2 regions of the Bradyrhizobium sp. SZCCHNS3052 genome follow, and region 1 is predicted to be linked to the other one. Evidence: riboswitches for the same ligand, from Rfam matches in the RefSeq annotation. Region 1 holds a riboswitch; the other holds the start of a gene.
The links. A riboswitch is a leader RNA that binds a small molecule or an ion and turns the genes downstream of it on or off. The one in region 1 is predicted to bind S-adenosylmethionine.
Positions count from the first base shown of each region.

Region 2: another riboswitch for S-adenosylmethionine. It lies ahead of QX073_RS30470 (homoserine O-acetyltransferase); the one in region 1 lies ahead of QX073_RS27910 (O-succinylhomoserine sulfhydrylase).

Region 1 covers NZ_JAUETB010000012.1:40,032-54,650, forward strand. Annotated here, with positions in the region: gene QX073_RS27875 (aspartate aminotransferase family protein) at 1-906, shown strand, start outside; gene argF (ornithine carbamoyltransferase) at 915-1,841, shown strand; gene QX073_RS27885 (Hsp33 family molecular chaperone) at 2,094-3,089, shown strand; gene apaG (Co2+/Mg2+ efflux protein ApaG) at 3,928-4,320, opposite strand; gene QX073_RS27895 (OpgC domain-containing protein) at 4,645-5,973, shown strand; gene QX073_RS27900 (SGNH/GDSL hydrolase family protein) at 5,973-6,731, shown strand; gene QX073_RS27905 (GDSL-type esterase/lipase family protein) at 6,745-7,905, shown strand; gene QX073_RS27910 (O-succinylhomoserine sulfhydrylase) at 7,983-9,191, opposite strand; SAM riboswitch at 9,268-9,347, opposite strand; gene QX073_RS27915 (2'-deoxycytidine 5'-triphosphate deaminase) at 9,460-10,566, shown strand; gene QX073_RS27920 (MATE family efflux transporter) at 10,697-12,175, shown strand; gene QX073_RS27925 (SRPBCC family protein) at 12,180-12,581, opposite strand; gene QX073_RS27930 (VOC family protein) at 12,592-12,951, opposite strand; gene QX073_RS27935 (AraC family transcriptional regulator) at 13,004-13,843, opposite strand; gene QX073_RS27940 (methylated-DNA--[protein]-cysteine S-methyltransferase) at 13,921-14,493, opposite strand.
Region 2 covers NZ_JAUETB010000015.1:10,611-25,229, reverse strand. Annotated here, with positions in the region: gene QX073_RS30485 (prephenate/arogenate dehydrogenase family protein) at 1-226, opposite strand, end outside; gene hisC (histidinol-phosphate transaminase) at 223-1,320, opposite strand; gene QX073_RS30475 (chorismate mutase) at 1,358-2,191, opposite strand; SAM riboswitch at 2,389-2,468, shown strand; gene QX073_RS30470 (homoserine O-acetyltransferase) at 2,560-3,774, shown strand; gene metW (methionine biosynthesis protein MetW) at 3,778-4,443, shown strand; gene QX073_RS30460 (GIY-YIG nuclease family protein) at 4,505-4,840, shown strand; gene QX073_RS30455 (S8 family serine peptidase) at 5,511-7,562, opposite strand; gene QX073_RS30450 (hypothetical protein) at 7,615-7,845, opposite strand; gene QX073_RS30445 (hypothetical protein) at 7,960-9,102, opposite strand; gene QX073_RS30440 (BTAD domain-containing putative transcriptional regulator) at 9,293-10,024, opposite strand; gene QX073_RS30435 (secondary thiamine-phosphate synthase enzyme YjbQ) at 10,401-10,820, shown strand; gene QX073_RS30430 (alpha/beta hydrolase) at 11,083-11,943, opposite strand; gene QX073_RS30425 (TIGR02594 family protein) at 12,200-12,856, shown strand; gene QX073_RS30420 (MOSC domain-containing protein) at 13,175-13,960, opposite strand; gene clpB (ATP-dependent chaperone ClpB) at 14,184-14,619, shown strand, end outside.

The DNA.
Region 1 (14,619 bases):
GCGATGGAAGGCGCGATCAAGATCACGCGCAAATATCACGCCGCCAAGGGACATCCCGAACGCTATCGTATCATTACGTTCGAAGGCGCGTTCCACGGCCGCACGCTCGCCACGCTCGCCGCGACAGGTTCGGCCAAATATCTCGACGGCTTCGGTCCGCCGATGGACGGCTTCGATCAGGTTCCGTTCGGCGACATCGAAGCCGTGAAGAAGGCGATCGGTCCGCACACCGCCGGCATCCTGGTCGAGCCGGTGCAGGGCGAGGGCGGCGTGCGCACCGCGCCGCTGCCGTTCTACAAGGCGCTGCGCCAGCTCTGCGACGACAACGGTTTGTTGCTGGTCATCGACGAGGTCCAGACCGGCATGGGCCGCACCGGCGATCTGTTCGCGCATCGCTGGCTCGGCGTCACGCCGGACGTGATGTCGCTGGCCAAGGCGCTCGGCGGCGGCTTTCCCATCGGCGCCGTGCTTGCGACGGCCGAGGCCGCGTCGGGCATGACGCCGGGCTCGCATGGCTCGACCTTCGGCGGCAATCCGCTGGCGGTCGCCGCGGCCAACGCCGTGCTCGACGTGATGCTGGCGCCCGGCTTCTTCGATCACGTCCGCAAGATGTCGTTGCTGTTGAAGCAGAAGCTCGCCGCCGTTCTCGATCGTCATCCCGACATCATCTCCGAGATCCGCGGCGAGGGCCTTCTCATCGGCGTCAAGGCGGTGGTGCCGTCGGGCGATCTGGTCACGGCGCTGCGCGATCAGAAGCTGCTCACCGTCGGCGCGGGCGACAACGTCGTGCGCTTCCTGCCGCCGCTGATCGTCAACGAATCCGAAATCGAACAATCGGTCGAGATGCTCGATCGCGCCTGTGCGGCGCTGTCGGGCGGGCCTGCCAAGCAGGCGGCCGCATCATGAGCAAGACCATGGGCAATACGCCGCGTCATTTCCTCGATCTCACCGAGATGCCGGTGGAGGAGCTGCGCAACGTGCTGGCGCTGTCCAGCGCGATGAAGAAGACCTTGAAGGCGCGCGAGCCGGCGAAGAAGCCGCTCGAGGGCAAGGTGCTGGCGATGATCTTCGACAAGCCGTCGACGCGCACGCGCGTGTCGTTCGACGTCGGCATGCGCCAGCTCGGCGGCGAGGCGATCATGCTGACCGGCACCGAGATGCAGCTCGGCCGCGGCGAGACCATCGCCGACACCGCGCGCGTGCTGTCGCGCTATGTCGACGCCATCATGATCCGCATCCTCAGCCACGAGGCGCTGCTCGAGCTTGCCGCGCATGCCACCGTGCCCGTGATCAACGGCCTGACCCGGCGCTCGCATCCCTGCCAGGTGATGGCCGACGTGATGACCTTCGAGGAGCATCGCGGCTCCATCGAGGGCCGCACCGTGGCCTGGACCGGCGACGACAACAACGTGCTGGCCTCCTGGGCCCATGCCGCCGAGCGCTTCAAGTTCCGGCTCAACGTCGCCACCCCGCCGCAGCTGTCGCCCGGCAAGCCGATGAAGGATTTCATCCGCGCCACCCGGGCCGACATCCATCTCGGCCACGATCCGGAAGTCGCTGTCGCCGGCGCCGACTGCGTCGTCACCGACACCTGGGTGTCGATGGGCGACAAGGATGGCGAGCATCGGCACAATTTGCTCAAGCCCTATCAGGTCAATTCCAAGTTGATGTCGCTGGCGAAGCCCGAGGCGCTGTTCATGCACTGCCTGCCGGCCCACCGCGGCGAGGAGGTCACCGACGAGGTGATCGACGGCCCGCAGTCGGTGGTGTTCGACGAAGCCGAGAACCGCCTGCATGCGCAGAAGGGCATCTTGGCCTGGTGCTTCGGCGAGCGGGCTTAGGGTTCGACGGCGCAATTTCACCGGTGTCGTCCCGGCCTTGAGCCGGGACCCATACCGCGTGATCGAACTGATTTGCAGCTGTGGCCGTTGCTCGGCGTAGTTGGAGCGATCGTGGTTCGTCGGTTACGGCTTAGCGTCGGCGACTACCACCGGCGTTCCTCGATAGCATCCGCGGTATGAGTCCCGGCTCAAGGCCGGAACGACAGCCGGGGATGCCCTTCCATTCGTTTCAATCATCCCCAAATACGCCCCATGACAACCAATCCCCCCGACACCGACATCAACCTCGATACCAGCCGCGCCCCCTCGGCGGTGCCGGTCGACGACGCCGTGCTGCCGTTCGAGGTCGCGGCGCTCGATCTGCGTGGGCGACTGACCCGCATGGGCCCGGCGCTCGACGACATTCTCACCAAGCACGCTTATCCCGCGCCCGTGGGCAAGCTGCTCGGCGAGGCCATCGTGCTGACGACCTTGCTCGGCTCCGCGCTGAAATTCGACGGCCGCTTCATCCTGCAGACCCAGACCGACGGCCCGGTGTCGTTCCTGGTGGTCGACTTCCAGGCACCCGACCGCCTGCGTGCCTATGCCCGCTTCGACGAAGCCCGGCTGGCGGAGGCCAAGGATTCCGGCGGCCTGCTCGGCAAGGGGCATCTGGCGATGACCATCGACCAGGGCGCCGACATGAGCCGCTACCAGGGGCTGGTCGCGCTCACCGGCGGCAGCCTGGAGGAGGCCGCTCATGAATACTTCCTGCGCTCCGAGCAGATCCCGACCCGCGTGCGCCTCGCCGTCGGCGAGGAGTGGAGCGGCGGCAAGCACCGCTGGCGTGCCGGCGGCCTCCTGACGCAATTTTTGCCGCAGGCGCCGGAGCGCTTGCGCCAAGCCGACCTGCATCCCGGCGATGCGCCCGAAGGCACCGAGCTGCATGCGATCGAGGAGGACGAGGCCTGGGTCGAGGGCCAGTCGCTGGTCGCGACCGTCGAGGATATCGAGCTGATCGATCCCGCGCTGTCGGGCGAGCGGCTGCTGTATCGCCTGTTCCATGAGCGCGGCGTGCGCGTGTTCGACCTCGTGCCGCTGCAGGCGCGCTGTTCCTGCTCGCGCGATGCGGTTGCCAACATGCTGAAGAGCTTCTCGCCCCAGGACCGCGCCGACATGGTCAAGGACGACAAGGTCGTCGTCACCTGCGAGTTCTGCTCCTCGGTCTATCACTTCACCCCGCACGAAGCCGGCGTGACGGAGAACTGACTCTGTTGCGCTCGCTCCGCGCGTCGTACCGATCGTGCTCGAGCGACAACCCTCCGTACGTCATCGCGAGCGCAGCGACGCGATCCGCAGTCCTTCGACAGTTCTGGATCGCGTCGTCGCTTCGCTCCTCGCGACGACGCTTGATAGGCTGCGTCGCACGGCGTCGGAGAAAACGTCGGGAGTTCGTGTGCGCCGGCGATCTCGATTAGTTCGTTGTTGAAAATCGGCTTTCTCGCTGATCGACGCCACATCCATGCCCGTCGCGTTGATTGGTCGCAGCAACAAACCGCTTGTGCCGTCGGGCAAATCACTGGCACATTTCCGCGCGTCTTGCTGCCGCACGAGGGGCGTTTCGCGACCGTCACGGACCGTTGGCAGCGGGATGCGACGGGCGTGTGTTGCCGCAGCGTAGTTCAGTCTGCGCGGACGAACGGCGATGCACGTACGGTCAAGTCGCGCGGTCCTGATATCCCGATGCTGATATCAACTCACGCTGAAGCTCCGCTTCGCGTTGAGGATGGTGGCCAACAAGCCCGGCGCACCAGGGAGAACGCGAAGCAGCCGTTAAAACCGTCGCGCAGGGAGGGCCGGGTCGTTCCGGCTGAACCTGTGGTACCTGCCGCCTGCATTTTTTCTGCAGGCGGGCCGCAGGCCTCAGCCGAGGCCCGGCCTTCCCTGCGCCCTCTATTTGCAGAGGGCGGGTGAATGGACAAGGCTCGGGCGCGGGATGCGTCGCGAGAACGATTTCGTGCGGCGCGGGTGCAGGATCTGTCGTATTGCAGCACAAGAGACAGCGAGCAGACGAGACTTGGGGCAGTCGGACTGCATGCCTTCTCAGCTAGTTCAACACCCGCTTGCCCTCGGGGCTGTCGAGCGAGAAGGCCGGCACGGCGATGTCGAAGTGCTCACCGCTCTCGCTCTCCATTTGATACGAGCCGGCCATGAAGCCGGACGCGGTGGTGAGCGGGACACCGGAGGTGTATTCGAAGCGCTCGCCCGGCGCGAGCACCGGCTGCTCGCCGACCACGCCCTCGCCGCGGACCTCCTGCTGCCGGCCGATCCCATCGGTGATGATCCAGTGCCGGCTGCGCAGCCGCACCGTCTCCTCTCCGCTGTTGGTGATGACGACGGTATAGGACCAGAACCAGCGGCCATCGGCCACCGACGACTTCTCAGGCAGGAAGTTCGGTTCGACGGTCACTTCGATGTGGCGAGTCACGGCGCGATACATGGTGGCATTGTAGCGGAAACCCGCGCCGGAACCAATCGCGACGCCATCGTGCTTTCAACACAGTTCCGCATTATGGCACAAGAATCGCGGACTTTGTCGGCCGTACGCGCGATCCATTCCTTGGACTCGGATCGGGCGCGGCAGGCAGCACCCTGGCGGCGATCGACCTGTCCTGCGCCGTGCGATCGCCCACCAGCCGTCCGCCAAGGTCGAAAAACTGGGCACGGCCCAGCTGATAAGTCCTTCATCGCTTGCGTAAAATCTGCGCAGCCCTACATTTCCCCTGCCGGGCCTCGAGGGCTGGCAGCCTTGACGCGGTGCCTGATGACGTCGATTGTCGATCGCCCTGCCGGACCGTCCGCCCCCGCCGCCAGCGCCGCACCCGCGCCGGCTGCGGAGACTGCCGCCGCGGCGAGCGCGGCTGCATCTGCATCTGCCGTCGCGGCCGCGCCGGCCGTCACCGCTGCACCCGCCACCACCGCTGCTCCTGCGATCACCTTCCCGGCGGTCGGCGAGCGCGAGCTGCGGCTCGACCTGTTTCGCGGGCTGGCGCTCTGGCTGATCTTCATCGACCACCTGCCGCCGAACCTGCTGACCTGGTTCACGATCCGCAACTACGGCTTCTCCGACGCCACCGAGATCTTCATCTTCATCTCCGGCTACACGGCGGCATTCGTCTATGGCCGGGCGATGCAGGATGCCGGCTTCATCGTCGCCACCGCGCGCATCCTGCGCCGCGTCTGGCAGATCTACGTCGCCCACGTCTTCCTGTTCACGATCTTCCTTGCCGAGATCTCCTACGTCGCGACCAGCTTCGAGAACCCGCTCTACACCGAAGAGATGGGGATCATGGACTTTCTCAAGCAGCCGGACGTGACGATCGTGCAGGCGCTGATCCTGCGCTTCCGCCCCGTCAACATGGACGTGCTGCCGCTCTACATCGTGCTGATGCTGTTCCTGCCGCTGATCCTGTGGCTGATGCGCTGGCGTCCTGACGTCACGCTCGGGCTCTCGGTCGTTCTCTACGCACTCACCTGGGAGCTCGATCTCTATCTGACGGCCTATCCGAACGGCTTCTGGGCGTTCAACCCGTTCGCCTGGCAGCTCCTGTTCGTGTTCGGGGCCTGGTGCGCGCTCGGGGGCGCCCAGCGCATGTCGCGCATCATCAACTCACCGATCACGCTCGGGCTCTGCGTCGCCTATCTGGTCGCGGCCTTCTGCGTGACCCTGACCTGGTACATTCCGCAGCTCGGCCATCTGATGCCGCGCCGAATCGAGCAGTGGATGTATCCGATCGACAAGACCGACCTTGACGTGTTGCGTTTCGCGCATTTTCTCGCACTCGCAGCACTCACCGTGCACTATTTGCGCAAGGATTGGCCGCTCTTGAAGTCGCCGTGGCTGCGTCCGCTGATTGTTTGTGGGCAACACTCGCTCGAGATCTTCTGTCTTGGCGTGTTTCTGGCGTTTGCGGGCCACTTCGTCCTTGCCGAAGTGTCCGGCGGCGCCATGATGCACGCGGTGATCAGCCTTTGCGGCATCCTCATCATGTGGGGGGTGGCGTCGTTGATTTCGTGGTACAAGCGTGAGGCCGATAAGGGGGCCGCGCGAAAAGGTGCGCGCAGCAACGCCGATCTGGCGGGAGGGGGCTGATGAAGTCCGTCTCGTGGTTAAGGTTGGGTATCGCAGCGCTGGCTGTTTCGCTGGCGGCCTCCGCGCGCGCGGAAGATGCGCCGCAGAACTGCGAGGTGCCGGCCTACCTGCTGACAACCGAGAGCCCGCTCCCGAAGGTTGCAGACGCCGTCAAGAATGGCCGCACGCTGGATATTCTCGTCGTCGGAAGCCGCTCATCCTCCATTGTCAGCACCTCCGACGCAAATGCCTACCCCGCCCGTCTGCAGGCGGCGCTGAAGGACAAGCTGCCGGCCGTCACCGTCAATCTCAGCGTCGAGCTGCAGCCCAAGAAGACGGCCGAGGAGGTCGCGGGCAATCTCGTTAAACTGGTGGAAGGAAAACGGCCTAATTTGGTCATCTGGCAGACCGGCACGGTCGACGCCATGCGGTCGATCGATCCTGATGAGTTCCGGCAGGCGGTCGACGACGGTGTGGCGACGCTGCAGAAGGCGGGAGCTGACGTCGTCTTGATGAACCTGCAATACAGTCCGCGGACGGAAACATTGATCTCCGTGCCGCCCTATGTCGACAACATGCGTGTGGTGGCGCAGCAGCGCGACATCCCGCTGTTCGATCGGTTTGCCATCATGCGGCAGTGGAACGAGCAGGGCGATTTCGACCTGTTCAATCCGACGCACGGGGTCGAGCTGGCCAGGCAGGTTCATGACTGCATCGGCCGGGCGCTGTCGAAGTTCATCATCGACGCGGCGCATATCGGGCCGGCGCAGCAGAACTAGGATTATGTCGTTCATGACGTCGAATGAGTGTCACCGCGTATCCGGGACATGGGAGAAGCTTTCGGCCGTTGCGGTCATTGCCATCGCCCTCGCGCTGAGCCCGCAGAAGGTACGGGCGCAGAGCGCAGCGCCGGCTGCACCCGCCGCGCTTTCCGATGTGAAGAGCTCCGGTCCGAAGCCTCCGTTGATCAGCGAGCTGCGACCGAGCATCGGTCACATCACATTGGCGCAGGCGAACGATCAGATGCGCGGGCCGATCGCCGCGGTGCGCCCGGCGGCCACGACCTCGCCGCCCGCGGCGACGACCGCGCCGGCCATGATCGATGCACAGCCGCCGGCTGCAGCCGGGCAGGCCGTCGCGGCCACGCCGCCGCAATCGCGCAGCATCACCGAGCGGGCGATCGACAAGGTCAAGCAGGTCGCCAAATCGGCCACCGACATCTTCAACCGCGTGCCGTGCCTGCCGCCGAAGGGTGTCGCCAAGAAGAACTTCATTTCGCTGCCGCACGTCGCCAACAAGCTCGCCTCCGGCCTGCCGGTCGTGATCGTCGCCTTCGGCTCATCGTCGACGCAGGGCTTTGGCGCGAGCGCGCCGGACTACACCTATCCGAACCGGCTCGCCGCGCAGTTGCGCCGGCAATATCCCATGGTCGACATCAGCGTCATCAATGCCGGCGTCGGCGGCGAGGATGCGCCGGAGATGATGAAGCGACTGGAGACGTCGGTGATCGACCGGCGTCCGGATCTCGTGATCTGGCAGGTCGGCACCAATGCCGTGCTGCGCGATCTCGATCCGGCCGAGACCGCCAGGCTGGTCGAGGATGGCGTCGCCAAGATCCAGGCGGCAGCCTCCGATGTCGTGCTGGTCGACCTGCAATATTCGCCGCGCGTCAACGAGCGCTCGGAGAACGCCAGCCGCATGAACAAGCTGCTCGGGCGTATTGCCGAGCTGCATCACGCCGGCATCTTCCCGCGCTTCGAGGTGATGCGCGACTGGCACGAGCGCCAGGCGATCCCGATCAACGAGTTCGTGATCTCGGACGGCCTGCACATGAGCGATTGGGGCTATGCCTGCTTCGCCCAGTTGCTCGGCGACGACATCATCCGCTCGGTCGGCCAGGTCAAGCTCGGCATCAACGCACCGGCCGAGGTGCCGACCTATCGGCCGATGTGATCGAGGGCGAGTGGGGAACAGCGAGTAGCGAATAGGGAAAGAGATCCTACTACTCGCTACTCTCTATTCGCCATTCGCTACGCCGCGCTGAGGGCGGCGTCGAGATCCTCGATCAGATCGTCGGCATGCTCGAGCCCGGCGGAGAAGCGGATGAAGCCCTCGCTGATGCCGAGCTCGGCGCGCGCCTCCGGCGTCAGCCGCTGATGCGTCGTCGTCGCCGGGTGCGTGACCAGCGTCTTGGCGTCGCCGAGATTGTTGGAGATGCGCGCGAGCTTCAGGCCGTTGAGCGTACGGAACGCAGCCGCCTTGCCGCCCTTGACCTCGAAGCCGACCAGGGTCGAGCCGGCGCGCATCTGCTTGCGGACGGTTGCCGCCTGCGGATGGTCCTCGCGGCCCGGATAGATCAGCCGCGAGATCTTCGGATGCGCGGCGAGGAAGTCGGCCACCTTCGCCGCCGTCTCGGTCTGCGCGCGCACGCGCACCGCCAGGGTCTCCAGACCCTTGAGCAGAACCCAGGCGTTGAACGGCGAGATCGACGGGCCGGTCTGGCGCATGAAATTGTGGATGTGCTCGGCGATGAACGCCTCCGACGACAGGATCACACCGCCGAGGCAGCGGCCTTGGCCGTCGATGTGCTTGGTCGCGGAATACACCACGACGTCAGCGCCGAGCGCGAGCGGGCTCTGCCAGATCGGGGTGGCGAACACGTTGTCGACGATCAGCCGCGCGCCATGGGCGTGCGCGATCTCGGCGATGGCGGGGATGTCCATCACGTCGAGCGTCGGATTGGTCGGGCTCTCCAGGAAGAACGACTTGGTGTTGGGTCTGACCGCCTTCTGCCATTGGTCGAGGTCGAGCCCATCGACCAGGGTCGACTCGATGCCGTAGCGCGGCAAGAGATCCTCGACCACGTAGCGGCACGAGCCGAACAGCGCCTTGGCCGCGACGACGTGGTCGCCGGCACGGAGGGGAGCCAGGATTGCCGTGGTGACCGCGGCCATTCCGGTTGCGGCCGAGCGGCAGGCCTCGGCGCCCTCGAGCTCGATCATGCGGCGCTCGAACATCGCCGTGGTGGGATTGGAGAAGCGCGAATAGATGAAGCCGGGATCCTCGCCCTTGAAGCGCGCCTCGCATTCCTCGGCGGTGGCGTAGACGAACCCTTGGGTGAGATAGAGCGCCTCGGCGGTCTCGCCGAATTCGGAGCGCAAGGTGCCGGAATGCACCAGCCTCGTTTCGGGACGATAGTGGGCGAACGACGCCGGCGCCTTCGCGGGGGACTTCGACATGTGACCTCCATCGTGGCCACCGCCTCGGGCGATGGGCACAAAAAAACCGGCCTGGGAAAACTCCTCACGGCCGGGATCACAATCGTCCCCGGCCTGTTTAGCGACTTATTTAACGTGGCTGCAAGCCGGCCGGCTCAAATCACCACGGGATAAGTCGTGCTCATAGTCGCAACCGGCCTTTCCGTCAAGCCAGCCATCGGATAACCGGTCAAAAGACCCTATATTGGCTCCATAAGCCGCCGTTCCGGCGCCTGCAAAGGATCAGGTCTTGCCGTTTTCGCTCAGCCCCGACGCCCACGGCATCCTCCCCGATCGCATGATCGTGGCGATGACGGAGGCTGGCCTGATCATCCCCGAATATGATTTCGTCGAGAGCCAGATCCAGCCGGCGAGCCTCGATCTGCGGCTCGGCGACATCGCCTATCGCGTGCGTGCGAGCTTCCTGCCCGGGCCGGGCGCGACGGTCGCCGAGCGCATCGACGAGCTCAAGCTGCACGAATTCGCACTTGCCGACGGCGCGGTGCTGGAGACCAACTGCGTCTACATCGTGCCGCTGTTGGAGAGCCTGGCGCTGCCCAAGGACATCGTCGCGGCCGCCAATCCGAAAAGCTCGACCGGGCGGCTCGACGTGTTCACCCGCGTGATCGCCGACGGCACGCGACGCTTCGACATGATCGGCGCGGGCTATCACGGCCCGCTCTATGCCGAGATCAGCCCGAAGACGTTCCCGGTCCTGCTGCGCGAGGGCTCGCGCCTGTCCCAGGTTCGCTTCCGCTATCGCGACGCGGTCCTGTCGGAGGACGAACTGATCGCGCTGCACCAGGCCGAGCGACTGGTGGATCGCGACGATGCCGATCTCACCGGCGGCGTCGCGCTTTCCGTCGACCTGTCCGGCAGCAATGCGAACGGCAATGTCGGCTATCGCGCCAAGCGCCACACCGGCGTCGTCGACGTCGACCGCCGCGCCGGCTATCCGGTCGAGGAGTTCTGGGAGCCGATCAAGGCACGTCCCGACGGCAGCCTCATTCTCGATCCCGGCGAGTTCTACATCCTGGCCTCCAAGGAGGCCGTGCAGGTGCCGCCGGACTATGCCGCGGAGATGGTGCCGTTCGATCCGCTGGTCGGTGAATTCCGTGTTCATTACGCCGGCTTCTTCGATCCCGGCTTCGGCTATGCCGGCGCCGGCGGGCAGGGCTCGCGCGCGGTGCTAGAGGTGCGCTCGCGCGAGGTGCCGTTCATCCTCGAGCACGGCCAGATCGTCGGCCGTCTCGTCTACGAGAAGATGCTGGCGCGGCCGAATGCGATGTATGGCAGCCGCATCGGCTCCAACTACCAGGCCCAGGGCCTGAAGCTCTCCAAGCATTTCCGTCTCTGAGCGCGGCTGCGTCTGCCGCGCACCCCCAATGCGCCTGCCGCACAGGGCGCGCGCCAGCGCCGTGCTAGGAAAGCGAGAGCAATCGAACGATAACACGGCCGCGGCCTGCGCGGCCGAGCGGGGAGCTGAGATGTCCGAGATCGGCCTGGCCGACAATCCGGTCGGCGAGGGGCGTGCGTTGCCGCCCCCCGAGAAGCCGGTCCGGAATAAGCTCGTCGACGGACCCATCCTGCGCACCCTGCTGTCGCTGGCCTGGCCCAACATCATCGCGAACACGGCCGGCACCTGCGTCGTCATCGCCGAGACCTCCTATATCGGCCGGCTCGGTATCGAGGCGCTGGCGGCGATGGCGCTGGTGTTTCCGCTGGTGATCCTGACCATGACGATGTCCGGCGGCGCGATGGGCGGCGGCGTGGCCTCGGCGATCGCGCGCTCGCTCGGCGCCGGCGACGCCGAGCGGGCCTCGACGCTCGCCACGCACGCGCTGCTGATCGCGCTATTGTTCGGCGCGACCTTCATGATCGGCATGCTGGCGTTCGGCCCTGCCTTGCTGGAGGTGCTCGGCGGCCGCGGCGCGGTGCTGAGCCATGCCACGGCCTATCTGCAGATCTTCTTCGGCGGCGCGATCCTGCCCTGGCTGATGAACTCGATGGCTGGCATCCTGCGCGGCACCGGCAACATGAAGCTGCCGTCGTTCATGATCCTCAGCTCGGCGCTGCTGCAGATCGTATTGGGCGGCACGCTCAGCCTGGTCCTCGGGCTCGGCATGCGCGGCGTCGCCGCCGGCGCGCTGCTGGCGTTCTGCGTCAGCATCTCGGTGATGGGCTGGTACCTGTTCTCCGGCCGCGCGCGCGTGCGGCCGAAGCTGCGGGGCCTGAAGATCAGCGGCGCGATGTTCGCCGACATTCTCAAGGTCGGCGCCGTCGCCTGCTTCTCGCCGCTGCAATCCGTGCTGTCGATCGCGATCTTCACGCATATGCTGGCGTCGTTCGGCACCGCCGTGCTCGCCGGCTACGGCATCGGCGCGCGGCTCGAGTTCATGATGACCACGGTCGCATTCTCCGTCGGCATGGCCTCGGTGCCGATGGTCGGCATGGCGATCGGTGCGGAGAGAATCGCGCGCGCCCGCCGCATCGCCTGGACGGCGGGACTGGTGTCGTTCGCGTCGGTGGGCGCGCTGTCGACGCTGATCGCGATCGTCCCGCAATTGTGGGTCGACATCTTCACCCAGGACGAGAGCGCGCGCAGCGCGGGCCGGCACTATCTCCAGGTCGCGGCGCCGATGTATGCCTTCATCGGCCTGGCGATCTCGATGTATTTCTCCTCGCAGGGTGCCGCCAGGGTGCTCGGTCCGGTGCTGGCGCAGACGGTGCGGCTCGTCTTCATCGCTGCGGGTGGCAGCTATCTGTTGAGCCGTGCCGCGACCGAGGGCGACTTCTTCATGCTGGCGGCGTCCTCGATGGTCCTGCTCGGGGTGCTGACGCTCGCCAGCGTCATGCTCACCCGCTGGGGCCCGAAGCCGGCCGCAGCGCTGGAGCTGCGCCCGGCCGTGCTGACGGCCGGACGCGGCCTTGACTCGCGCGGGCCGCCGCCGGCGCGTATCGGCTGAGCCGCTATCCGCGCAGCCTGCCCAACGTGTCCTGCATCGCGCGCGCGCCGAGCTCCATCTGCTGATCGATATAGGGTGCGATCTCGTGCGGCAGCACGTCGGTGGTCCAGATCACCCGGCAGCGCTCCTCGCCTTCCGGGATGATCTGAAACGACGCACTGTGCTGGCTGATGCGTTCGTTCTTGATGGCATAGACGAGGCGCCGACGTTGATCGTCGCAGTCGACCAGCTGCTCGCGCACCACGCTGCCGTTGGCGAAGCTGACAATGCGGACGTCGCCGTCGAGTGTGGTGCCGGTGACGAAGCCGGGCGCCACCCTGGTATGAACAGCGCCGAAATCCCGCACTGCGTCCCACACTGCACCCGCCGGGGCTGCGATCGGAATGTCCTTCTGGATGGATGCCATGGGCTTGACCTCACGGACACACGGCTTCGATGTTGTTGCCGTCGGGATCGATCAGGAAGGCGGCGTAGTAGGTCGGACTGTAGTCCGCGCGCGGCCCGGCGCCGCCATTGTCGCTGCCGCCTGCCTTCAGCCCCTCGCTGTGGAATCTGGCGACGGCCGCGTGGTCCTGGGCGCGGAACGCGATATGGGCGGCGCCCTTGCTGGCGCCCTTGTCGACATACAGCCACAGCGCCGGCTCCCCCTTCGGGCCGATGCCCGCCGACGCCTCGTCCTTGGAGCAGAGGATGTGGCCGAGCGGCGCCAGCGCCGATGTGTAGAAGCGGACGCTGGCGTCGAGATTGCCGACCTTGAGGCCGATATGATCGTACATCGATGATCTCCATGCTTCGCATGCGGCTGCCGCACGCGCTGGGATCATCCAATCAATGGCGGCTCAGATGGTCTTGGAGAATCTTGCGCTCGCCGCGCGAGGCCTTGCGAAACTTCGCCGGCGACACGCCGGCAGCGCGCGCGAAGGTGCGGGTGAAATTCGACAGATCGGCAAAGCCCGAATCATAGGCGATGGTGGTGACCGGCGTGTCCTCCTCGCTGAGACGCCGCGCGGCGCGCCGCAAGCGGGAGCGGATCAGATATTGATGCGGCGTCACGCCGATCGTCGCCGCGAACAGCCGCAGGAAATGGAACGGGCTGACGCCGGCTTCGTGCGCCGCAGCCGCCAGGTCGATGTCGCGCTCCGCATTGTCGTCGATCCACAATGCGCTCTCCACCGCGCGCCGGCGATCGCGCAGGCTCGGCGTCGCCGCCCGTTCCTGCCGGCCCGTGGCGGTCGCGACGAAGCGGCTGGCCATGATCTGTCCAACCTCGTCCAGACCGAGGTCCTGCTCGCGCGCGGCGACGGCCTGCGCGAGCTCACCGAGGACCATGAGCTCCGGTAGCGGCGGCATCGCGCCAGCCCGCCAGGCCTGCCTGTCGCAGCCGATCTCGTCGATGAGCGCATCATCGAAGAAGAATGACAGGCATTCGTCGCCGCAGACGTGATCGTGCGTGCACATGAACTCATCGCCGGGATGGCCCACCAGCAGCGAGCCGGTGACCAGTTCGAAGAAGCGGCCGCGGTGCCGGCAGCCGAAGCTGCCCTTGCGCACATAGGACAGCGAGTAGCCGGCATACTGCTCGACATAGGGACGCTCGCCAGGGACCGCTGCACAGCGGAACTCGGACACGGTGACGTCGCGGCTTTCGAACAGGATGGTGGTGGTCATCCTGTAAATCTAGCGCATTGCGGCGGAAAGAGGAGGGCGTCGTGCGAGATAATATCGCGCGACGCGCGAAGGCGGGCTTACAATGCGCGCGGCCTGTCGATGGCGAGAAACGCGTCGAACAACGTCAGGCCCGCATGAGGCTTTGCGCCTTCGAGCGACAGCAGCCGACGCTTGGAGACGATGCCGCTGTTGGGCGACGGCTTGTCGAGGCCGTTGCCGATGTCACGCACGCGGTGACAGGGAACGATCAGCACGAGCGCATTCCTGCTCAGCGCCTGCGCGATCGAATTCAGCGCCTTGGGAACGTGCAGCTCGTCTGCGATCGCGTCGGCGGTGCGCGTCTCGCCGCGCGGAATGGCGCGAATGCAATCATAGACGCGCTGGTTGAAGGGCGCGACGCCGTCGAGGTCGAGCGCAACGTCGGAGAAGTCGACGTCCTGCCCGCGCAGCATGGCCGCGATGCCTTCGATGGCGAGTTCAGTATTCGAACACGGGCGCTGCTCCCGTGCGTCGGGAAACTGGCGAAACAGGCGCCGCCGCGTCTCGATTTCCCGTGCTTCCGGCAATTGTACGCCGGTGATTCCGACATCGCTCCACGCAATGCCGCAACGGCCGAGGGCCGTATCAAAGATCGTATACCCACGCCCCATGACGCCACCCCAACCCACACCACATCATATCATCGTCACGATCGCCCGCATCAACTTTGTTTACAAAGTGTTAACAGCGTGACCTGACCGGGGCGGGTTTGCCCTGATTTGGGTGATGGTTGTCAA
Region 2 (14,619 bases), on a different contig from region 1:
GAATGCAGAGGATGACGAGGTCGGCATCCTTGACCGCCTCCGCATTACTCGCCACGACGCGGTCGACGAGGCCGAGTTCGGCGACGCGCGCGCGAGTCTTCTCCGAGCGCGCGGTGGTGACGATCTCGCCGGCCACGCCCTGCAGCCGCGCCGCCCGCGCGATCGAGCCGCCGATCAGGCCGAAGCCGATCAGCGCGATGCGTTCGAACCGCCCCGCGACGCTCATTTCGCCCTCATGAATTCGCTGAGAGCCTCCACGACCAGACGATTGGCTTCCTCGGTGCCGATCGTCATGCGCAGCGCGTTCGGCAGCTTGTAGTTGGCGAGCGCGCGCAGCACGAGGCCGCGCCGGGTCAGGAATGCGTCGGCCTCGACCGCGGTCTTGCCCTTGTCGGTCGGGAAGTGGATCAGGATGAAATTGGTGACGCTCGGCGTCACCTTCAGCCCGAGCTTGCCGATCTCCTCGGTCAGCCAGTTGCGCCACGTTTCCGTGTGCGTCTTCGACATCTGCTGATGCGCGGTGTCCTCGATCGCGGCGACCGCGGCGAGCATCGCCGGCGAGGAGACGTTGAACGGCCCACGGATTCGGTTGATCGCATCGACGATGTGCGCCGGGCCGAACATCCAGCCGACGCGGAGCGCCGCGAGGCCGTGGATCTTGGAAAAGGTATGGGTGACGACCGTGTTCTCGGTCGTCGCCACCAGCTCGAGCCCGAACTCGTAGTCATTGCGCGAAACGTAGTCGGCATAGGCGGCGTCGAGCACCAGCACGACATGAGACGGCAGGCCGGCACGCAGCCGCTTGACCTCGTCGAACGGGATGTATGTGCCGGTCGGGTTGTTCGGGTTGGCGAGCCAGACCAGCTTGGTGCGCGGCGTCACCGCGGCAAGGATGGCGTCGACATCGGTGCGATACTCCGTCTCCGCGGCAACCACGTTCCTGGCGCCGCAGGTCATGGTCGCGATCGGATAGACCAGAAAGCCGTGCGCGGTGGAGATCGCCTCGTCGCCTTGGCCGAGAAAGGTGTGTGCCAGCAGATTGAGGATCTCGTCGGAGCCGGCGCCGCAGACGATGCGGTCGGGATCGAGGCCGTAGGTGCGGCCGATCGCCTCGCGCAGCACCCGGGAAGTCCCTTCCGGATAATCTTCCAGATGTGTGGCCGCGCTCTTGAACGCCTCGATCGCCCTCGGCGAGGGTCCAAACGGGGTCTCATTGGCCGACAGCTTGAAAACCTTGCGGCCAGGCTCCGGCTTGGGACTCTTGCCCGGCGTGTAGGGCGCGATGTCGAGGATGCCGGGGTTCGGCACGGGGCGGTTCATCATCAACTCCGGAAAATCGTCACTGGCGCGAGGCGTCTCAGCTCGGAACCGTATAGCGTTTCGCATGGCCGCCGACGAGGGCCGTCGAGCGGACCGAGGCGCCCGCCGCGATTAGGGCAGCCTTGATCTTGTCGAGGTTCGACGGCGCCTCGATCGACACCAGCAGCGCGGCGCCGTCGAAGGCGGTATCGGGCACCGCGACCACGTCGGCCAGCGGCGACAGCGCGCGCGACACCTGCGCATTCCAGCCGGAGACGCGGATGCTCCAGGTCTCGACCTCCAGCACGAGCGCGTCGTCGGCGACCCGCGACACCGCGAACACCGGCAGCGCCGCCGGATGGTCGGCACGCTCGATGAACGGCATCCGGGCGATGATCTTCGGCGCGCCCACGGGCTCGAGCGTGATCCACCACGGCGTATGCCCCGATGTCGTCGACACCAGCGCAAGATCGCCCTTCGAGCGCGCCACGGCTTCGACGGCGGCCTGGGCGCTGAAATGGGCGACATAAGGCACCACGAAGCCGAAATGGAACCTGGCGGAATCGCGCATCGCGGATTCGCCGACCGACACGTCGGCGTGAACCGAGAACGGCGCCTGCACGTAAGTGAACGTCGAGACGATCACGCGCCAGATGCCCTCGACGGTGTCGAGCGGCAGGATGCCGCGATGGCGCTGCACCAGGCGCCGCATCATGTCGGCCTCTCGCGCCGGCCGGAATGCCGAGCCGACCTCCTGGGTCTTCTTGACCTTGATCAGCCGGTCGATGATGTCGGCCCTGTTCATCAGGAGCTGATGGACCTGCTCGTCGATCGCGTCGATCTCCTTGCGCAAATCGGCAAGCGAAGGCGGGGCAGGCGGCGGGTTGGACATGGGCTGGTCACTCTTCGCAGGCCACCGGTTAACGTGCGGCCGACTGGAACGGATGTCGTTCTCTCCGATGCGGGAGACGCGCGCAACAGCAAGTTTACCTTGTGCCGTCTAGGCTTGGCTGGTTTGCAGCCGTGGGGCGCCCGATCGGCGGTCAACCCCAGCTTGCCTTGACGCGGAGCGCCCGCGGGACTAGTTTCTGCCTGTTCCGTGGTCATTTGAGCCGGCCGGCTTGCAGCCACGTTAAAAAACTCGCTAAACAGGCCGGGGACGTTATCGATCCCGGCCGAACCCCAGTTCAGGCCGGGTTTTTCATGGCCTGATATGTCACGTGGTTCGGGAGCCCTTGCCGGATGGCCGGGGTGAGAGACATGACAGGCCTGACGCCGAAACCCACCTCCGCGCTGCGCACGATTGCGCCCGAAGAGCGCTCGCACGAGGTCGATCATCCGAGCTCGCTGGTCGCGCAGTTCGGCGCTGACAAGCCGCTCAGGCTCGATTGCGGCGTCGACCTGTCGCCGTTCCAGATCGCCTACCAGACCTATGGCGAACTCAACGCCGACAGGTCCAACGCGGTCCTGGTCTGCCACGCCCTGACCGGCGACCAGCACGTCGCCAACCGCCATCCCGTCACCGGCAAGCCCGGCTGGTGGGAGACGCTGGTCGGCCCTGGCCGCCCGCTCGACCCGAGCCGTTATTTCATCATCTGCTCGAACGTGATCGGCGGCTGCATGGGCTCGACCGGCCCGGCCTCGCTGAATCCCGCCACCGGCAAGGTGTGGGGGCTCGATTTCCCGATCATCACCATCCCCGACATGGTGCGCGCGCAGGCGATGCTGATCGATCATCTCGGCATCGACACGTTGTTCGCCGTGGTTGGCGGCTCGATGGGCGGCATGCAGGCGCTGCAATGGACAGTGGCCTATCCCACCCGCGTGTTCGCGAATCTCGCGATCGCCTGCGCCACCCGGCACTCGGCGCAGAACATCGCCTTCCACGAGCTCGGCCGCCAGGCCGTGATGGCCGATCCCGACTGGGACCACGGCCGCTACGGCGACAAGGGCACTCATCCGCATCGCGGCCTCGCGGTGGCACGGATGGCCGCGCATATCACTTATCTGTCGGATGCCGCCCTGCATCGCAAGTTCGGCCGCCGCATGCAGGACCGCGAACTGCCGACGTTCTCGTTCGACGCCGATTTCCAGGTCGAGAGCTATCTGCGCTATCAGGGCTCGTCCTTCGTCGAGCGCTTCGACGCCAACTCCTATCTCTATCTGACGCGGGCGATGGACTATTTCGACATCGCCGCCGATCATGACGGCGTGCTGGCGGCGGCGTTCCGCGGCATCCAGACCCGCTTCTGCGTGGTGTCCTTCACCAGCGACTGGCTGTTTCCGACCGCGGAATCGCGGGCGCTGGTGCATGCGCTCAATGCCTCCAGCGCGCGGGTGTCGTTCGCGGAGATCGAGACCGACAAGGGGCACGACGCGTTCCTGCTCGACGTCCCCGAGTTCTTCGAGATCGCCAGCGCCTTTCTCGATTCCGCCGGCAAGGCGCGCGGCCTCAACGCCGCGAACGGAGGCTGAGCCATGAGCATGCAGGGCGTGTTGCCGCTGAACGGCTTTTCCGGCGGCGAGGTGCTGGCCTATCGGCCGGATCATCTGCTGGTCGCCGGCATGGTCGAGCGCGACTCCAAGGTGCTCGACATCGGCTGCGGCGACGGCGATCTCTTGCAGCTGCTGGAGAGCCGCGGCATCGACGGCCGCGGCATCGAGCTGTCGCGCGAGGGCGTCAATCATTGCGTCGCCAAGGGGCTCGCGGTGGTGCAGGGCGACGCCGACACCGATCTTGTCGACTATCCCGACGATGCGTTCGACTATGTGATCCTGTCGCAGACCTTGCAGGCGACGCGGCAGCCCAAGGTCGTGCTGGAGAATCTGCTGCGCATCGGCCGTCGCGCCATCGTCACCTTTCCGAATTTCGGCTTCTGGCGGCTGCGCCTGCAACTGCTCGTCGGCGGCCACATGCCGCGAACCGACAATCTGCCCTTCACCTGGTACGACACGCCGAACATCCATTTCTGCACCATCAAGGACTTCGTGCAGCTCTGCAATGAGATCGGCGTCAAGATGGAGCGCGCCGTCGCGCTTGATAGTTACGGCCGTCCCTTGCGCGTCGCGATGCCCTGGTGGTTCTGGAACATGTTCGGCGAGCAGGGCGTGTTCCTGCTGAGCAGGGCGGAGAAGGGAAGGTAGGGCAGGGGGCGACCGTTCCCAGGGGGCCTATCGACGTTTGTGTTTCCGCTCTCTCCACGTCATGGCCGGGCTCGTCCCGGCCATCCACGTCTTGCAGTATGGCGCCATGGCGGGCGGCTACGTGTATTTCATGACCAATCGTCCCCATGGCACGCTCTACATCGGTGTGACCAGCGATCTCGTGCAGCGCGTCTATCAGCATCGATGCGGCTTCGTTGATAGCTTCACCAAGCGATATGGCTTGAAGCGCCTCGTGTATTTCGAGGTTTACGATGATATTCAGAGCGCGATCCAGCGCGAGCACAATATCAAGCATTGGTCGCGTGCCTGGAAGGTGGGACTGATCATTGCGAGCAATCCTGACTGGAATGATCTCTTCGAGACGATCGCAAGCTAGACCGTGCACGAGGAGCAACATGGATGGCCGGGACAAGCCCGGCCATGACGAGCTTGGGGGGCGATCTTCACTTTTCAAAGAGCGGGTGGAAGCTGAGACATGACCCGGCGTCCTCGCGGCGCATCTGCGCCCGAGCTATGCGTCATGCATCGCCTCCGATAACGAAGAGGCGCAGGGAAGGCCGGATGCTGGCCGCACCCATGGCCCGCCTGCGGAAAAAATGCAGGCGGCAGGAACCACAGGTACGAGCCGGAACACCCGGCCTTCCCTGCGCGATGGTTGAACGGCTGCTTCGCGTTCTCCCCGGTGCGCCGGGCTTTCTGGCCACCGTCGTCCGCGTGATGCAGAACACCACAACAAACTTGGCATCAGCGTCGGGATGCCAGGACCGCGCGACTTGACCGTGCGTGCCGGAATTGCTCGTCCGCGCGAGGCAAGCCCCACGCGCAATCCGACACGCCCATCGCATCCCACACTCAGCGCTCGTGACGACCGCGATACGCCCCTCTTGCTGCGAGGCGGGACGCGCGGAAATCTGCGCCTGATTTGCCCGACGGCGCAAGTGCCAAACGTGCGACGAACTAACACGACGGGCAATTCGCGCATGACGCTCATGCGCAAACTGCCCGTCGTACAACGTCTGATGCCGTTCCTACGGCTTGCCCGTGATCTACAGCAAGCCGACCTTGTGCATGATGTCGCGGATTTGCGCCGGACTGGGATCACCGACCGCCGGGCTGGACCACTCGCCGGTGGTCGTTGCCGGGCCCCGGGCAACCGAACCGGATCCGTTGAGCTTGCCATTGGGCGCCTGCGGCGCCAGCGTCGGAGACGTCGCGGCGTTCGGCGCGCCGCGCGCCAGTCCCAACAGGCGACGGAGCACGTCGAGCGAGGGATCGGCCGCGGGCGCGGAGGCCACGCTCGCCTCCAGGCCGAGGGCGCGCATCGCATTCGGCAGCCCGGCTCCTGCACGATTGGGATCGCCGAATTGCAGCGGCGTCGATGTCTCCTTCAGGATCTGGAACAGCCGCTCCACACGCCGCGCGTCGCGCGTCGCGAACGGACCCTTGAAGTCGGGATGATGCGCCAGCACCAGCGCGGCGAGGCCGGTGACGTGCGGCGTCGCCATCGAGGTGCCGTCCCAGGCGCCGAAGCCATCGGCCGGCAGCGAGGACACGATGCCGACGCCCGGCGCGCAGACGTCGATCTCCGGCCCGAAGCAGCTGAACTTGGCCGGAAAATATCCGTCGCTGCTGCGGAAGCCGTCCAGCGCCTGCTGGGCGTGGAAGCTGTCCTCGGGAAACTCGCCCCATTTGCCCATCGCGGCGACCGACAGGCAATGCGGCGTCGAGCCGGGAAACTGGACCGGCCCCGACGAATTTCCCGCGGCGACGATACAGGCGAGGCCCATCTGTTTGGCCCGCAGGATCCGCTCCTCGATGATCTGCGACGGCTCGCCGCCGCCCAGGCTCATGTTGGCGACGTCGATGCCGTTCTCCATGCAGTAGTCGAGCGCCGAGACGAGATCGCTGAACCGGCCCCCCGGGAAGATCCGGCAGACATGGATTTCGGCCGCCGGAGCGAAGCCGCGAATGCCTCCGCCGCTGCCGACAGGCCCGCCGGCGATGATCCCGGCGCAATGCGAGCCGTGGCCAATCGTATCGATGGTCCAGCTCGCGGGATCATTGCCGACGATGCTCTTGCCGATCGTGACGCCGTGCAGATTGCGATGGGTTGGTGCTGCGCCGGAATCGATCACCGCGATCTTCACGCCTGCGCCATTGTAGGCGAGGGGAACGCGGTCGAGGCCCATCGCGCGCTGGCCCCATCCCAGCAATTGCTGCCCGGGAAAGCCGCGCAGGTAGGCGCCCAGCGTCTTCGCGGCGATGCGGTTCACGCTGTCGGGGGTCAGTTGCGGACGATCGAGCCAGAAGGTCCAGTAATCGACCCGCGGCTTGATCAGGATCGAGCGGATGGTGTCGGGCGTCTCGCCCTGAATCTTGAGCGTGACGCGGCCGCTGGCGTCGGTGACGCCCTGAACCGGCCATACGCTGCCGAACACGTACACTTCCACCTCCGGCAGCGGGCCGCTCTCGCCGACCACTTCGATCGTCGTCGAGAACCCGTCGGCCAAGGGAATGAGAACGCCGGGATTGGGAAGCTGGTGCGGCGCCGGCACCTGCGGGACGGTCGGATCGAGCATGTAGGTGAGCGGCGCATCGCGCTCGACCGCGAGCCGTGCGCCGGCCTGGGCCTTCAGCAATTCGGCCTTGTCGGGCGCCATGCGGGCCAGCACCATCGGGCCGAGCGGGGCTTGCCCCGGGTCGGCGCTCTGGAATCCGAGCAGGCGCGGCGGCTGGATGGTCTTCACCACGTCGATGTCCGGAGTGTTTGTCAGTTGCTGGACGATGAAGTCGGCGCTGAAGGTCGCAAGCCCCGTCTGCTGGCGCGGGGCCAGGATGTACTGCGCCCGTCGCTGCGAGATCGTTGCGACGGGTTGGTCCGCTGCCGGCGGCGCCTTGCCGCCGTCCTTGCCGCCGTCGCTTCGGCCCGTGCCTTGCGCGGCAGGGGCTGCAGCGGCGGCTACCGGCGTTGCCGCCCGCGGTGCGGCAACGGCCTCGGCTGGTGGCTGCCCCGCTCCGGGCCGTGCTCCGGTGCCGTTGACGGCCGTGCCGGCCGCATCCTTCGGATCCGAGATTTCAGGTTTGCTTCGTGCGGCCATTTGCGGGCTCCTTCATCCTCGCTCGTGACATCGTCGGGGGGCGCGGCTGAAGTCAGCCGGCGCCAAAGGGTTTCAGCGGAGCATTCGGCTCCACCACGATCGTGCTGAAAGTCGATCGGAGGCGGTCGGCCTGGCTCTTCGTCATCGACAGGATGACGACGTCGGGCGCGACCTGACCGACGCGTTTCACGCCGGGCTCGCGGCTCAAATGATCAGCAAGCTGGCCGGACTTGACCGGCTCGCCTTGCACGATGAATTCCTGCTCTGAGTTCGGATCCGCCATGCGTCGCTCCCTCCATGTCAGGTCGGCGGTGGGCGGACTGTTCGTGCGCCCACCGCCTTGCTTGCTTGGACCCGCGTTGCGAATGGCGCGGGTCGCTGCTTCAGATCCGCCGTCCTAGTGCATCGTGCTTGCGGGCTGGCCGGTGCTGAAGATGCCGAGCGTGTGCCCGATGTTGAGGCCGGTCTGCGCGCCCTGTCCGATCTTCTTGAGCACGCTCCAGAAGCCCTGCAGCTCCATGTCGGTCGGCTGCGCGGCCGCCGCCTGCTGGCCCGGCTGGCCGGCGCTGAAGATGCCGAGGTCGTGGCCGACGTTGAGGCCGGTCTGGACGCCCTGACCGATCTTCTTGAGCACGCTCCAGAAGCTCTGCAGCTCCATGTCGGTGGGCTGCGCGGCCGCCGTCTGCTGGCCCGGCTGGCCAGCGCTGAAGATGCCGAGGTTGTGGCCGACGTCGAGGCCGGTCTGGACGCCCTGACCGATCTTCTTGAGCACGCTCCAGAAGCCCTGCAGCTCCATGTCGGTCGGCTGCGCCGCTGCGGGTGCCGCTTGCGGACCGGTGCTGAAGATGCCGAGGTTGTGGCCGACGTTGAGGCCGGTCTGGACGCCCTGACCGATCTTCTTGAGCACGCTCCAGAAGCCCTGCAGCTCCATGTCGGTCGGCTGCGCCGCTGCGGGTGCCGCTTGCGGACCGGTGCTGAAGATGCCGAGGTTGTGGCCGACGTTGAGGCCGGTCTGGACGCCCTGACCGATCTTCTTGAGCACGCTCCAGAAGCCCTGCAGCTCCATCTCGGTCGGCTGCGTCGCAGCGGTTGCGGCCTGCGGGCCTGCGCTGAAGATGCCGAGGTTGTGGCCGACGTCGAGGCCGGTCTGGACGCCCTGTCCGATCTTCTTGAGCACGCTCCAGAAGCCCTGCAGCTCCATGTCGGTCGGCTGCGCGGCGGCTGCGGCCTGCGGGCCGGCGCTGAAGATGCCGAGGTTGTGGCCGACGTTGAGGCCGGTCTGGACGCCCTGACCGATCTTCTTGAGCACGCTCCAGAAGCCCTGCAACTCCATCTCCGACGGCTGCTCGGTGCCGGGGCCGACCGAGAACGGCGCGAACCCGCCCGCGATTCCGCCGATGGCGCCGCCAAAGTCGCGGCCGGTCTTGCCGCCGATCAGGCGTCCGATCGCCTGTCCGGCGAACCTGCCGAGAACGGAGCCGAAGATCCCTTCGGGATTCAATTGACCATAGTCCTCAGTCGACTGCTGCATGCCACTCATGTTGAGCCTCCTCGCTCGTTGTTTGATCTTCGAGCGGCGCGCCGCTTGACCTCATCAGGCGTAGTTGCTGCGCGACGTCGATCGAGGGCGATGTTGCGCGCGTGGCCGTGATGCAAGTGTCAAGCGGGGCGTGAAAGTGCCGTCAAAATCGATCATGTGTGGAACGCATGGAGCAAGATCACGCGGATCGTCAGACGCGTAGCATGCGCCTGATTTCGCGCTGCAGGCTCTCGGTTTCGCTCTCCGGCGTGGCGCCGACCTGCTTTCGCAGCACGGTGCGGCAGAAGTCATATTGACGCAGGGCGTCGGCACGGCGGCCCTGCTGCGCGTAGCAGCGCATCAAGGTGCGGTGGACGTCCTCCTGCAGCGGATCTGCGGCCAGCACACGCAATGAGAACGTCGTGGCGATCTCCACATGTTCCCGGCCGCCGACGTCCAGCAGGCCCGCGATCGCCCGGATCGCCCGCGTCTTCAGTCGTTGACGCTCGGCGGAGAGCCATGCCTCGAACGCGCAGGACGTCGAGCTGATGCCGTCGAGCAACTCGCCCCGGAACAGCGCGGCGGCGCGGGCCATGGTTTCCAGATCGCCGAGCTGCAGCAGCACCTCGAATTCCTGCACGTCGGTCGTGACGGCGTTCGGATGGATGCGGATGTCGTCGCGTTCCGCCGAGATCACCTCGGTGCATTGCGGCAGCACCCGGCGCAGCGTCAACAGCGCCTGGCGCAGGTTTGCGCGCGCGTTGTCGCCGAAGCGGCCTTCCCACAGGAGGGCGGCAAGCTTGCTGCGTGAAATGCCGTGCGGAGAGGTGAGGGCGAGATAGCCCAGGAGCGTTGCCGCCTTGCGGCTTGGGATGACGACCTGCTCGCCGGAGACGCGTCTGATTTCAAGACCGCCAAAGAGATTGATACGCAGCAGACTCATTGTCTCTCTCCTCTGAATGGCGACTCGCTGCGATCGGCGCCTTGCCTGCAGAAGTCGAGCTTCTCGTGCGATGAGATTGAGCGGCTGCAGCCCGATCAGGTCTGCACGGTCGTCGCCGAACGGCGAGCCGCCACGCTGTCGTTGTCATCGTCGAAATGAGATCGGCAATGCAGTTAAGTCTGTCCGAGCAACGTTCGGTTCAATCTTGGATTGTAGGACGAAGCGAGACCGTGCCGTTGTGGCTTGCAGTATGCACTCCATCGGGTCCAGTCTGGGCGCAGCTGGAACCGCACGCTGTGAGCTACGCCACACTCGAGGACGGACACGCGCGTTGCGGTATCCTATGGCCATGGTGATGAAGCACGGGATTGTTCCGATGAGATCGTTCCGCAAGGAACTTTGGTTCCAGACACCGGGCCGTCGCGCCTTCATCAACATCACGGATGATGTCGAGGCGGCGCTGAAGGAGAGTGGCGTGCGCGAGGGGCTCGTGCTCGTCAACGCCATGCACATCACCGCGTCGGTCTTCATCAATGACGACGAGAGCGGGCTGCATTTCGACTACGAGCAATGGCTGGAGAAGCTGGCGCCACACGAGCCGGTGGCGGGCTATCGGCACAACCGGACCGGCGAGGACAATGCCGACGCCCACATGAAGCGCCAGATCATGGGCCGCGAGGTCGTGGTCGCGATCACGCAAGGCAGGCTGGACTTCGGTCCGTGGGAACAGATCTTCTACGGCGAGTTCGACGGCGGTCGGCGCAAGCGCGTGCTGATCAAGATCATCGGGGAGTAGGGGGCGGTGTCGCCGTTTCCGGATGCGTTGACGCCTCCGACTGACCCATGTCGTCACGGCCGGGTTGGTCCGTGCCACAATCTCCGCTGTCGTCCCTGCGAACGCAGGGACCCATACCGCGGAATCTATCGGTGAGGCACAACTACCAGCCATCGTCCCATTGAAGCCGGTGGTTATGGGTCCCTGCGTTCGCAGGGACGACAATGCAGGGCTGCGAGGCGTCGGTGATTCAGCCACGAAGGAGAGGCGCTTCCGGAGGTCATCACACCATCGACCTTGGATCCCGCAGGCCCCAACGGCCGGCCTCGACCAGGGTGATGAAGCGCTCCACGGCCTCATTAAACAACGCCGGCTCCTCCAGATTCAGCACATGGCCGGACTTCGGGAAGAACGTCAGTCCCGACGCCGGCAGGTGCTGCTTGAGGAACAGGCTCGGCTCGATGCAGGCGTCGTCCTCGTCGCCGCAAATGATCAGCGCGGGCGTGGCGACGCGGCGGATCGCATCCGTCATGATGTAGATCGAGGGCCTCGCGCCTTGAAAGCCGCGCATGGTGTTGGCCGAGCCCCTGGCGTCGTGGCGAGCGAGTGCGGCGTAGAAATCGGCGTGGCCGCGTGGGTCCTTGATCAGGAAGGGAATGCGGCCGGGCGCCTCGCGGGTGACCTTGGCGGTCTCGGCCGAGCCGAGGGTCTCGAACTGCTCGGCCGTGGCGCGGCACTGGGCGCGGAAGGCGTCGAGCTGCGTGAGGTCGGAGCCGGAGCCGACGCCGGCCAGCACCATCGAGCGGATGCGGCCGGGCGCGTTCAGCGCGACCTGCAGCGAGGAGTACGAGCCCATCGACAGGCCAACGAAATGGGCGCTGTCGATGCCGAGATGGTCCAGCACCGCCAGGGCGTCGGTGTAGAAGTGCACGTAGCTGTAGACGTCGGGCGCGGCCGGCACCTCCGAGGGCGTGTAGCCTCGCGCGGAGTAGGCGATGCAGCGGTGGCGGCGCGCGAAATAGCGCAACTGCGGCTCCCAGTTGGTGTGGTCGGCGGCGAACTCGTGCAGGAAGATGAGCGGCGTGCCGGCGCCGACCTCTTCGAAATAGAGGCGAACGCCGTCTTTGGCCGTTGCGTGGGGCATCGTCAGCTCCTCCCGTGTCACGTGCCGCATGTTGACGAGTCGCGCGACACGCGACAATGGCCGGGCCAGTAGCCTTGTTTTCGCCTCAAGATAGACCCGGAATCACCCTCTCGTCGCCAGTCTTTCGCCGCCGAAGGTCATGGTTTCGTCACACCGCGACTTTTTACGGACCCCGCTGGCGGCTTGCAGAGGGGCCGCGCTGAGGACCAGGGGGTGCCAAGTCAGGGTACTGGGGGAAGTAACAGAAGGATTGAGTATGGTTGTGTCTACCCTTCGCCGGTCGCTTCACGTCGTTGCGCTGACCATGTGCTCGGCAGTCGTCGCCGTCACCGCAACACCGGCATCGGCCCGTCCGCATCACGGCTCGGGGCATCATGCCCACCGCAGCCACGGCGGCCATCACTACGCAGGGCATCATCACCACCGGCGTTCCGTCGCCCGGCTGTCGCGCTGGGAGCGCGGCGTGGCGCGGGTGCAGGTGAGCGGCGTTGCCGACGCGCAGGCCAGCGTCATGATGCCGGGAACGGCGTCCGACGGCATGGCGTCGTCCGGCGGCTTCGGCGGCGGCAGCAGCGTCGTTTCCGCGGCGCGCAGCTTCATCGGCAGCGGCAATCCGACCGGCCGGCGCAGCCTGTGGTGCGCCCGTTTCATGAACATGGTGCTGGAGCGCACCGGCCATCGCGGCACCGGCTCCGACATGGCGCGCTCGTTCGCGAGCTATGGCCAGCGCGTCTCCGGCCCGCAGGTCGGCGCGATCGCGGTGATGAGCCGCCGCGGCGGCGGCCACGTCGGCGTGGTGTCGGGCGTCGATGCCCAGGGCAACCCGATCGTCATCTCCGGCAACAACGGCAACCGCGTCCGCGAGAGCGCGGTGTCGCGGGGGCGGGTGTACGCCTACGTGATGCCGAACTGAGAACTCTCGAACTGATGAATCGAGCTGTCGAGGCTCGCTCGGTGTGCGCCTCCCCCGCTTGCGGGGGAGGTCGCATCGCATCTTCGATGCGATGCGGGTGGGGGACCTCTCTCCACACGAAGATCTCGCGTGGGGCGCCCTCACCCCAACGCTCCCCCGCAAGCGGGGGAGGGAGCGCACCATCGGTACGGCGAGAGATCGGATCCAACTCCGGTGCCGGTTTCGTCATCGCGAGCGAAGCAATCCAGGGCCGGCCGGAAAGTCTGGATCGCTTCGCCGCCTCCGGCTCCTCGCGATGACGCGGGGAGAGGCGGTGATTCACGTCAGCCGCGGCTGCTCCACGGCGAGTTCGTCGCCAACGGCGATATCGCCGGCTTCGATCACCTCGGCATAGATGCCGCATTCATTGTTGCCGCGCCGGGTCATCAGCGCGGGCGGGATGTCGAGGTCGCGGGCGGCCGTGTCCGGGTCGACGTTGACGGCGGCGCAGCGGGTGGTGGTCTTCACGACCTTGAGCCGCGCCGAGCCGATGCGCAGCGTCTCGCCCATGAGCGAGGTCTCGTGCCAGGCCGGCCAGCCGGTGACGTAGACGTTGGCGCGGAAGCGCAGCGGGTGCACGGGAGCGCCGACCAAGGTCTCGATCTCCGCAATGGAGGCGAGGTTGATGATCGAGACCACCTTACGCGCCAGATCCGTAAAAGCGTAACCACCGCCCGACAGCAGCTTTGGCGGCCCGCGCAGCTCGGCGGCGAACTCGCCCGCGAAGAAGCGCTCGATCGCCGCGCGGCCGTCGGGGCTCTCGAGATCGCCTTGGGCGACGATCGCGCCGTCCTTGCGGATGGTGAGGATGTTCGTCGCGTCGTCGAAGATGGTCTTGAAGCCGGCGAGGCGCTCATTGCGCATCAGCATCAGATACGCCGTCTTCGGTTTCCAGACCGGAGCTGCGGGATCGAATCCGCTGGGACCGTTCTCGAGCGCGTAGCGGCGGTCGGCCGGCAGGGTCTGGCCGACCCGCAAAGGCGCCCTCTGCAATGGTTCCGGGGTAAGGCCCTTGACGGGATAGCGGTACAGGCCGGCGATGCGCGCGGGAGGGGTCTGGCTCATGCCGCCTCATAGGAGATTCCCTTGGCCGCGGCCAGGGCACACGAATTTGTGAAGCGGCCTCTTCCGTTTTCGCACCGCCTTCCCACATTTCCACTCAAGCCGGGCGCAAGCCGGCGACGTCAATGGTTGCGGCGTTGATGGACGTCAACGTGCGCGGTCCGAAACCCAATGAAGATGCTGAAGCCGTGCCTTCGGGGCGTCACAGCAGGCTGAGGGAAACATCATGAATATCGAAAAATATACCGAGCGCGCGCGGGGCTTCATCCAATCGGCGCAGTCGCTGGCGATGCGCGACGGCCATCAGCAGTTCTCGCCGCTGCATCTGCTGAAGGTCCTGCTCGACGACGGCGAGGGACTCGCTGGCGGTCTCATCGACCGCGCCGGCGGCAATTCGCGTGCGATTTTGAAGGCGACCGAGGATGCGCTGGGCAAGCTGCCGAAGGTCTCGGGCAGCGGCGCCGGGCAGATCTATCTGTCGCCCGAGCTGGCGCGCGCCTTCGACGCGGCGGAGAAGGCGGCTGAGAAGGCCGGCGACAGTTTCGTCACGGTGGAGCGGCTGCTGCTCGGCCTGACGCTGGAGAAGAACAGCGAAGCGGGCGGCATCCTCGCCAAGGGCGGCGTCACCGCGCAGAACCTCAACGCAGCGATCGAATCCTTGC